Aliamphritea hakodatensis: one gene and its partner. The protein of the gene in region 1 binds, or shares a complex with, the protein of each later gene. Links are inferred from orthologs where the notes say so. Each region holds a gene or a part of one and is shown in the gene's direction. Other genes may lie near its edges.

Region 1 (7,088 bases):
ACAACGCCACCTGCATGGCCCTTGGATCCGCATTGCCGATGTCTTCAGAGGCAATCGCCACCAGTCGGCGGGCCACATACAGTGGATCACAGCCACCATCAAGCATCCGGCAATACCAGTAAAGGGCACCGTCCGGTGAAGACCCCCTGACAGATTTATGAAAGGCAGAAATCATGTCGTAAAACAGGTCACCCTGTTTGTCATACCGGCGGGCACTGGATTTAAGCACCTCTTCGATCACCGCCTGATCCACGTGATAGCCGTCAGCCTGACGCTCCGCCAGATCAGCAGCTATCTCCAGAAGATTCAGCCCGCGGCGGCCATCGCCATCAGCCGCCTGTGCTAACTTATTAAGCGCGCCTTCACCGAAAATCAGCGGCTGCTGCGACACACCTTTATCCGGATCATTAATGGCCCGTTCCAGTAAATGCAGAATATCGCTGTCATTCAGACTGCGCAGTAAATAGACCCGCGCCCGGGATAACAATGCGTTATTCAACTCGAACGATGGGTTCTCGGTCGTTGCCCCGACAAACAGAAATGTGCCGTCTTCAATGAATGGCAGAAATGCATCCTGCTGCGATTTATTAAAGCGATGTACCTCATCCACAAACAGAATGGTTTTGCGACCGGACTGCGCCTTTACATGCTGCGCCTGATCAACCGCTGCACGAATATCCTTTACACCACTGAGTACCGCGGAAAGCGTAATAAAATGGGCATCCACATGGTGTGCCAGCAGCTTGGCCAGTGTGGTTTTTCCCACTCCCGGCGGCCCCCAGAGAATCATCGAGTGCACAGCGCCCTGCTCGAGCGCCTTACGCAGCGGTTTATCCTCGCCCAGGAGGTGCTGCTGGCCACAGTAATCGGTTAACTTCACCGGCCGCATTCTTGCTGCCAGTGGCTGATAAGCCTCGTTTTCCAGATCGCTGAACAGATCTGCCATTAATTTGCTCCGTCAATACCGTTTTCTGTGCCGTGATCGTACATCACGTCGGTACCTTCGGGAACATCAAAGCTAAACTGTGTTTCACTGATAACCGGATTCAGTTGCTGCTCAAAAAACTGCACTGAGCTGCGCTGCCCCAGAGAGTCTTCCAGCTGCAACTCTGCAATCACGCCATCAGTAAAGAGTAACCGTACCCGGGTAAAAATCTCCTGGTCACTTTTCGGCAAAAGCTCAAAGAGTTTATTCGCGCCTTCTTCATGGATCAGGCGAATTTTATAGGTTGCCTTCAGCTCATCAACCTGTCCGTTGAGGATCAGCGCCGGTACACCGGCATTCTGCTGATCAGCCTTTTTACGGGTTGCCTGCTCAAGATCAGGGTCATAAATCCAGATGTACTCGCCGTCACTGATAATCTGCTGCGGAAACGGTTCTTTCGCCAGCCAGCTGAAACGGTCAGGCTTAGCGACAACCAGCTCACCGCGTGACTGCTCCGTACGGCGGCTGTCACCGGCCACCGAAACCTGTTCAAACTCAGCGCTCAGACTGTTAAAACTGCTCAGCAGCCCCTGTAGCTCAGCGCTGGCATCTTTATTCAGATCCGCTTCCGCTGAAGCAAAGCCTACCCAGCCCGCCAGTGCCACGGCACCGGCCAGCTGTATACCGCGTTTTACAAACGTATTTAACATGTATTAATCCTTAGGCGGAGGCGGCGCCAGCACCTCACGGGCACCGTTACTGCCGGCGCTGGAAATCACGCCTGCCGCTTCCATTGTTTCTATCATTCTTGCTGCACGGTTATAACCGATTTTCAGCCGGCGCTGTACCGATGAAATAGACGCTTTACGGGTCTCTGTCACAAAGGCAACTGCTTCATCATACAAGGCATCCTGCTCATCATCACCGCCAAAGCTGCCACCACTGCTACCGCCACCTTCAACCATTTCTGACAGATCATGGATCAGGTACTCAGGGCTGCCAATCTTCTTCCAGGCTTCCACTACCCGGTGGACTTCATCATCACTGACAAACGCACCGTGCACCCGGTTCGGCAAGCTGCTGCCTGCCGGCAGATACAGCATGTCACCGTTGCCCAGCAAGTGCTCGGCGCCGCTCTGGTCAAGAATCGTCCGTGAATCAATTTTTGATGACACCTGGAAACCTATCCGGGTCGGCACGTTGGCTTTAATCAGACCGGTTATAACATCAACAGATGGTCGCTGGGTCGCCAGGATCAGGTGGATACCGGCTGCCCGCGCTTTCTGAGCGATACGGGCAATCAGTTCTTCAACTTTCTTACCCACGACCATCATCATGTCAGCAAACTCATCGATACAGACCACGATGTACGGGAAAGATTCCAGATAAGGTGCCGGCGAATCAGCAGGCAAGCCTTCTTCCTCAGGATTCCACAGAGGATCCAGCAGCGGCTCACCGCGGTCCCGGGCCTCCTGCAGCTTATCGTTAAATCCGGCAATATTACGGACGCCCATCTTAGCCATGATCCGATAGCGGCGTTCCATTTCCGCCACACACCAGCGCAAACCGCCGGCGGCTTCTTTCATATCAGTAATAACCGGTGCCAGCAGGTGCGGTATGCCTTCATAAATGGAAAGCTCAAGCATCTTGGGGTCAACCAGCATCAGACGTACTTCTTCAGGGGTAGCCTTGTACAACAGACTAAGCAGCATGGCATTAACCCCGACTGACTTACCGGAACCGGTAGTACCGGCTACCAGCAGGTGAGGCATTTTCGCCAGATTGGCAACCACCGGGTTACCGGCAATGTCGTTACCCAGACCCAGTGTCAGCTTGGACGATGCCTCAATGTAAGGCTTGGAATTAAGTACTTCACTGAGCCGCACCATCTGGCGCTCTTCATTTGGTATTTCGATGCCGATGACTGACTTACCAGCGATAACTTCAACCACCCGCACACTCATCACAGCCATGGAACGGGCCAGATCTGTCGCCAGGTTAGTGATCCGGCTGGCTTTCACACCGGGTGCAGGCTGTAACTCAAAGCGGGTAATCACCGGGCCTGGATTCACCTCTACCACTTCGGCAACAATGCCAAAGTCTTTCAGTTTGCTTTCCAACAGGCGGGACATCTGCTCCAGCTGCTCATCGGTATAACAATGACCCTGCTTCAGCTCAGGCGGGTCCATCAGATCCATTGAAGGAATCTTACGGCGGGGCTGACGGCGCTTGGTCATTGCAGCCTTATCCAAACCCAGCTCGTTATCTTTCATCGGCACGTGGGTTTCTGATAAAGGCACAATTTTTACACCCTTGCGCTGCTCGCTCTCAACATATGCCGTCTGTTGAGCGGCAGGCGCAACAGATGCTGCAGGCGCAGAGGGTACTGCTGTTTCCATCCCGACAATGGGTACAGAATCCGGATCAATCTCCGTTTCAGCTGGCGCAACCTGACGGGGTTCTGGGTTAGGCTGCGCTGCTGGCTGCACGGCTGCCTGACGGGGTGATGCCTGTTCCGGACGGTGCAGTGTATCCTGAGGCGGCACGGTCTCCCGCTGCGGCACTGCCCTCTGTAAAATATCCCCCACTGGCTGCGGCGCTTGCTCTGCCGCCGGCTGAGGCCGTTGCGACGGCGGCCGTGCATCGGCCGGGCGGCGAGGTGCCGCTGCAGGCTCTGGTCGTAAATTCAGATCCTGCTGTTGTTCGGCCCGCCGTGGCTGCTGATCAAGGGGCGCAAATAACGGATCATTAAGGTCCTCTCCCCGGGGCTGTTCCAGATTAAAGCTCGGTTCGCGGCGTCCACCTTCCTGAGCACCCGGCACTGAGTCAGTGATAGCAGAATCGTCATGTTCTGCTGAGTCACGCTGACGGGAAAACAGGGACTTCAGTTTATCCAGCGCCGACGGGCGCTCTTCAATGGCAAATTCTGACTCAGGTACTGACGTTTCCTGAACCGGCGGCTCCTCAACGATTGGCAGTGGTTTAGCAACCATTTCAGGCTGATAGGCAATCTCAGAATCGACGGCAGTATGCTCCTGAGCCACCTCTTCGCGGGCAACGTCCCGGCCTAAGACTTTATCAGTCAGATTCAGGGCAAACCGCCCCATCCCTTCAAGCACCGCTACCCAGGACACTTCAAGAAACAGGGTCAGGGCAAATAACAGCAGCGTCCAGAGAACGACGGTACCGCCCACCAGGCTGAACAGGCTGACCGTTAAATCAGAAATAGCCTGGCCGATCACCCCGCCCATACTGAACGGCAGAGCATCACCGGCATTGGATAGATGCGTTGCAGCCAGGGTCGCCAGACAACACAGGAACAGCACCAGCCCGACTAAACGCACCATCACAAACGGAATAGCATCCACCAGTGTCGCCTGCTTACGGAAGAAAAATTTTATGGCCGGATACATCAGCAGTGCAGGCACAATCCAGGCAGCAACCCCCACCATGGAAAACAGCAGATCCGCCAGCCAGGCACCGGTTTGCCCGGTAAAATTACGCGCTTCAGGCTGATAGCCTAAATGGGACCAGCCGGAGTCCCGCCTGTCATAGCCAAACATCGCTAACTGCATAAAAACAGCTAAACCGATCCAGAGTATGATGCCGCCTTCTTTCATCACCCGGGCGACAAGATCTGTAAAAGATTCGGTGCTTAACTGATTGTTTTGACTCAACGAAATTCCCTCACACACAAACATAAAACATATACCCGAAAAATAGCATAATTGCGTCCCCAGCCCCACAGCCTGTAGTAATTAATTAGCCCTTAAACAGGTGTTTTATGGCCACTGACCGAATTGATCCCGGACAATTTGTCTCTAAACGGAAAACAGGCATAATAGGCCACTGATTTTATGCCAGATTATTCGCCGGACTGATAACCGGCAGAGCGGCCTCAGGCACATGCGTTACCGTCATTGATCCGCCTGACTTCCCCCTGGCTTTTACCCAGCTATCTGAGTGGACATTCCTTATGAGTGAAGTACAACATCACCGCCTTATTATTCTTGGTTCTGGCCCGGCCGGTTACACCGCTGCAGTGTATGCTGCGCGCGCCAACCTGAACCCGGTTGTCATTACCGGTATGCAGGCCGGCGGCCAGCTGACAACCACGACCGACGTCGATAACTGGCCCGGCGATGTTGACGGCGTGCAAGGGCCTGAACTGATGCAGCGCATGCAGGCCCATGCCGAAAGATTCGATACTCAGGTACTGTTCGATCATATTCATACGACCGAGCTGACCCAGCGACCTTTCCGCCTGGTTGGCGATATGGGCGAGTACACCTGTGACGCCCTGATCATCGCCACCGGCGCATCAGCCAAATACCTCGGTCTGCCTTCAGAAGAAGCCTTCATGGGTAAAGGCGTCAGTGCCTGCGCTACCTGTGATGGTTTTTTCTACCGGGGTAAAAAAGTCGCGGTGATTGGCGGCGGCAACACTGCGGTTGAAGAAGCCCTGTATCTCTCCAACATCGCCGCAGAAGTCACCCTGATTCACCGTCGCGACAGTTTCAGCGCTGAGAAAATTCTGCAGGATAAAGTGCTCGACCGGGCGAAAAACGGCAACATTAATATCATCTGGAACAACACCCTGGATGAAGTGCTGGGCGACGATATGGGCGTGACCGGCATCCGGATTAAAAACAAACTCGATGACAGCACTCAGGAGCTGGAACTTGAGGGTGCATTTATTGCCATTGGCCACCAGCCAAATACCGGTATCTTTGAAGGTCAGCTGGATATGAAAGATGGCTACCTGACCATCAACTCAGGCACCAGCGGCAATGCCACCCAGACATCAGTACCCGGCGTTTTCGCTGCCGGCGATGTGGCCGATCACGTTTACCGCCAGGCAATCACATCTGCAGGTTTTGGCTGCATGGCCGCGCTGGACGCAGAAACCTTCCTGGATAACTGATCTTTATCAGGCTTTTTGCTATACATTAACGGCGTCTTTCAGGACGCCGTTATTTTTTAATCAGGATTAATACCCGTCACTATGATCCCCTGGCTTACCCCCGATTGCAGCTTTCCACCCATTGAAGAAGCACTGGACGACCCCAATGGCCTGCTCGCCGCAGGTGCCGACCTCAGCCCGGAAAGGCTGTTAAACGCCTACCGCCGAGGTATTTTCCCCTGGTTTGCTGATGATGAGCCTATCCTCTGGTGGTCACCCAACCCCCGCTGCGTGATGCGCCCTGAAGCCATCCACCTGTCGAAAAGCCTGCGCAAACGGATCCGCCGCGGAGGATTTGACGTCAGTTTTAATAATGACTTTGCGGCGGTCATCAACGCCTGCGCTCAGCCGAGGCCCGGCCAGCCGGAAACCTGGATCACCGAAGATATTCAGCAGGCATATTTAAACCTTCATCACCTGGGCCACGCACATTCTGTAGAAGTCCGTGAAGATGGCCAACTGATCGGCGGCCTCTACGGTATCGCCATCGGCAAGCTGTTTTTCGGTGAGTCGATGTTCAGCCGTCGCACGGATGCATCGAAAATTGCCTACGTATTTTTTGCCAAACAACTGCAAAAATGGGGCTATGCTTTAATTGACTGTCAGGTTTACAACGATCACCTGGCGAGCCTGGGAGCAGAGGTCATCCCCAGAACGGAATTTAAGCACTATCTTGATCGCTATCTGGATATACCCTGCACACATCCCTGGCAATTCGATTTGGCAACAGACGACATAGTGAGCAGCCAGTGACGAATCTCAAAACGTTACACTTCTATACTACGCCGGAGCATGAGTGCAGCTATCTGGACGGCGTTCAGGCAAAGACACTGTTTGTGGATCCCCACGAAATTATTGCCACTGACGCCTACAGCCAGCTGTCTGACCTTGGTTTTCGACGCAGCGGCAAACATATCTACCGCCCTTACTGTAACCACTGTCAGGCATGCATTTCAGTCCGCATTCCGGTACGGGAGTTTCACCGCAGCAAAAGCCAGCAGCGGATCTGGAACCGTAACAGTGATTTACTGATCAGCCAGTCAGCCCCCCGCTTTACCGACGAATACTATGATCTCTATGCCCGCTACATTGAAGCCAGACATTCCGATGGTGACATGTACCCTCCCAGCCAGAGCCAGTTCAGCACCTTTCTGGTGGAAAGCCAGCAACAGGGCTGCTTTATAGAGTTTCGCCTGCCGG
Region 2 (3,128 bases), 2.0 Mb from region 1 along the record:
AGCATGTTCTGGTATTCCGTATCCTGTAGCTGCCAGTCCTTACGCACCTGGGTCAGTGCAATCAGCGCTGTCTGCTCGACCCGCAGGGCGTGTTCCTTATCAACATGGTAGCGGTTCATCAGGGCATTGATACTGCGCTCACGGACATCCTCATGATGCAGCCTGCCGGTCATGTCATACAACAGGCCTTCCCTTAATGCGCCGGCTGAATAATGCATTTCCTTAATGCCCAGCGACTCAAAGGCGGCCGATAATATGGCAACACCTGCGGCAATCACCGCTTTACGCTGATCCTTGATACCCGGTATGCAAAGCTCATCGCTATGACTGAACTCAAGTATCCGTGTCCGTAAACGTTTCAGTGCTTTTGCAGTGATCGCATTTTCACTATAGCCGGATTCAAGGCAGGCCTGCCAGATAGCTTTAACGGTGCCGGAAGAGCCCACACAGTGTTGCCAGCCCTGACGCTTATAGCGCCGTTTAATGGCTAACAGCTCGCGTAATGCGCCGAAAACAGCCAGTTGGAAATTTTTTTCACTGATGATGCCGTCTTTAAAGTAGCGTTTACTGAAACTGACGCAGCCCATTTCCAGGCTTTCCAGTTCCAGTGGTTCGAAGCGTTCACCAATGATAAATTCCGTGCTTCCGCCGCCGATATCAATAATCAGGCGGGAACCGGATTCCGCTGCCAGCGTGTGTTCGACGCCGAGATGAATCAGCCGTGCTTCTTCAATGCCGGCAATGACTTCAATCGGGCGTCCCAGTACAGATTCAGCCTTAACAATGAAATCCTGGCTGTTAACTGCCTCGCGCAACGCATTTGTAGCAACGGCACTGACCGCCCCTGATGGCAGCCCCTTTATCCGTTCTGCAAAGCGTTGCAGGCATTCCAGCCCCCGTTGCTGAGCAGCGTCACTGAGCACGTTGTTGTCATCCAGTCCGGCGGCTAACTGTACTTTTTCAGATAAAACATCAATCGGGTGTAATTCGTCCTGATCAAGCTTTGCTATAACGATATGAAAGCTGTTTGATCCAAGGTCAATGGCGGCCATTAAGGTGTCCTGGCTGGCCACTAAAGCGTTATCCTGCGGCATATCGGGGATTGTCCAATAGCTGTTTTGTTGTATGTCAGTTTATCAAAAACTCATTTGTATGTGAGAATTTAGGCTTGATGCAGGCTGTTTTAATCTTCTGATGGCTGTCTGAGATCAGTTGTTTTTGCCGGTAACCGGCTGCTGTAAAGCTGAGTATTCACATTTGTTTGTTTTGAGTGGTATTATCGGGGCCATTATTGACAAGAATCTCCCTGTGAGGCTTTTTTATGAGTGATATTATCAATGTAACCGACGCATCCTTTGAAGAGGATGTTCTCAAGTCTGAAGCGCCTGTACTGGTGGATTATTGGGCTGAGTGGTGCGGACCATGCAAAATGATCGCGCCAGTTCTGGAAGAGATTGCAAAAGAATACGAAGGTAAGCTGAAAGTCTGCAAGCTGAACATTGATGAGAACAGTGAAACGCCGCCTAAATTCGGTATCCGCGGCATCCCTACACTGATGATCTTTAAAGATGGCAATGTTGAAGCGACCAAGGTGGGTGCGCTCTCTAAATCCCAGCTGGCCGGCTTCATCGAAACCAGCCTGTAAGCGCCGGTTTTCTCTGGTTTACGGTTAGTTTTGGTTTCATTCGGGCTGTATAAAGATTGCGCGCTGAATGCTGGACTAACCGTAAACAAGCGATTATAGTTATGACTTCCAATGATCGGGATTATTGTCTGATTCCGGTTTCACATTATCAATTCAATCTAGTCTGAACGATTTCTCCAACGTTCTTTCTCAACGTGGCTACGTCCTGCAACTCTTACATTATGAATCTTACCGAACTGAAAACGAAAAGCGTTTCTGAGCTGTTAAATATAGCGAAAGAAATGGGAATGGATAACCTGGGCCGCTCCCGCAAACAAGATGTTATTTTTGCCATCCTTAAGCGTCATGCTAAAAGTGGTGAAGATATTTATGGCGATGGCGTGCTGGAAATTTTACAAGATGGATTTGGTTTCTTACGCTCTGCAGACAGCTCTTATCTGGCTGGGCCTGACGATATTTACGTTTCTCCAAGCCAGATTCGTCGTTTTAACCTGCGTACAGGTGACACGATTTCAGGCAAGATTCGTCCGCCTAAGGACGGCGAGCGCTATTTTGCGTTGCTGAAAGTTGACAAGATTAACTTTGATAAGCCGGAAAACGCTAAGAACAAGATCCTGTTCGAAAACCTAACGCCACTGTTCGCACAGGACCGTCTGAAAATGGAACTGGGTAACGGCAGTACTGAAGATCTGACCGCCCGTGTCATCGATCTTGTCTGCCCAATGGGTAAAGGTCAGCGTGCTTTGCTGGTGTCTCCGCCAAAAGCGGGTAAGACCCTGATGCTGCAAAACATTGCTAACTCCATCACCCGTAACAACCCTGAAACCCATCTGATTGTACTGCTGATCGATGAGCGTCCTGAGGAAGTAACCGAAATGCAGCGTACTGTACGCGGCGAAGTGGTTGCCTCAACGTTCGATGAGCCGCCGTCACGTCACGTACAGGTTGCTGAGATGGTGCTGGAAAAAGCCAAGCGTCTGACTGAGCACAAGAAGGATGTGGTTATCCTGCTGGATTCCATTACCCGTCTGGCCCGTGCGTACAACACAGTGATTCCTTCTTCCGGTAAAGTACTGACCGGTGGTGTGGATGCTCACGCACTGGAACGTCCTAAGCGCTTCTTTGGTGCGGCACGTAACATTGAAGAAGGCGGCAGCCTGACCATCATTGCAACCGCACTGGTTGATACCGGTTCGAAGATGGATGAAGTTATCTTTGAAGAATTTAAAGGTACCGGTAACTCTGAAGTACATCTGGACCGCAAAGTTGCAGAAAAGCGTGTTTACCCGGCCTTTAATATTCGCCGCTCCGGTACCCGTCGTGAAGACTTGCTGACGGATGAGGACGAGCTGCAGCGGATGTGGATTCTGCGTAAGCTGCTGGATCCGATGGAAGATTCCGCTGCCATTGAGTTCGTTCTGGACAAGCTTAAAGACTTCAAGACGAATGATGAATTCTTCCTGTCAATGAAGCGTTCCTGATC

The links.
Region 2: the proteins of trxB (region 1) and trxA are in contact, whole or in part, in a crystal structure (PDB 1F6M), measured with the Escherichia coli proteins. The link is inferred for Aliamphritea hakodatensis from one-to-one orthologs.

Annotation. Positions count from the first base shown.
Region 1 is NZ_AP025281.1:2,746,021-2,753,108, forward strand. What follows is about bases 4,071-6,875. They hold trxB (thioredoxin-disulfide reductase), read left to right. Parts: upstream 4,071-4,901; coding sequence 4,902-5,849; downstream 5,850-6,875. Other genes in these bases: PCI15_RS23725 (DNA translocase FtsK), read right to left, coding at 4,071-4,602; aat (leucyl/phenylalanyl-tRNA--protein transferase), read left to right, coding at 5,931-6,641; PCI15_RS12720 (arginyltransferase), read left to right, coding at 6,638-6,875. Also shown: PCI15_RS12690 (replication-associated recombination protein A), read right to left, coding at 1-946; outer membrane lipoprotein periplasmic chaperone LolA, read right to left, coding at 946-1,635; more of PCI15_RS23725, read right to left, coding at 1,639-4,070; more of PCI15_RS12720, read left to right, coding at 6,876-7,088.
Region 2 is NZ_AP025281.1:4,748,139-4,751,266, reverse strand. What follows is about bases 1-2,983. They hold trxA (thioredoxin TrxA), read left to right. Parts: upstream 1-1,321; coding sequence 1,322-1,645; downstream 1,646-2,983. Other genes in these bases: rho (transcription termination factor Rho), read left to right, coding at 1,867-2,983; PCI15_RS21460 (Ppx/GppA phosphatase family protein), read right to left, coding at 1-1,094. In the rest of the region: more of rho, read left to right, coding at 2,984-3,126. UniProt on the Escherichia coli protein: Participates in various redox reactions through the reversible oxidation of its active center dithiol to a disulfide and catalyzes dithiol-disulfide exchange reactions.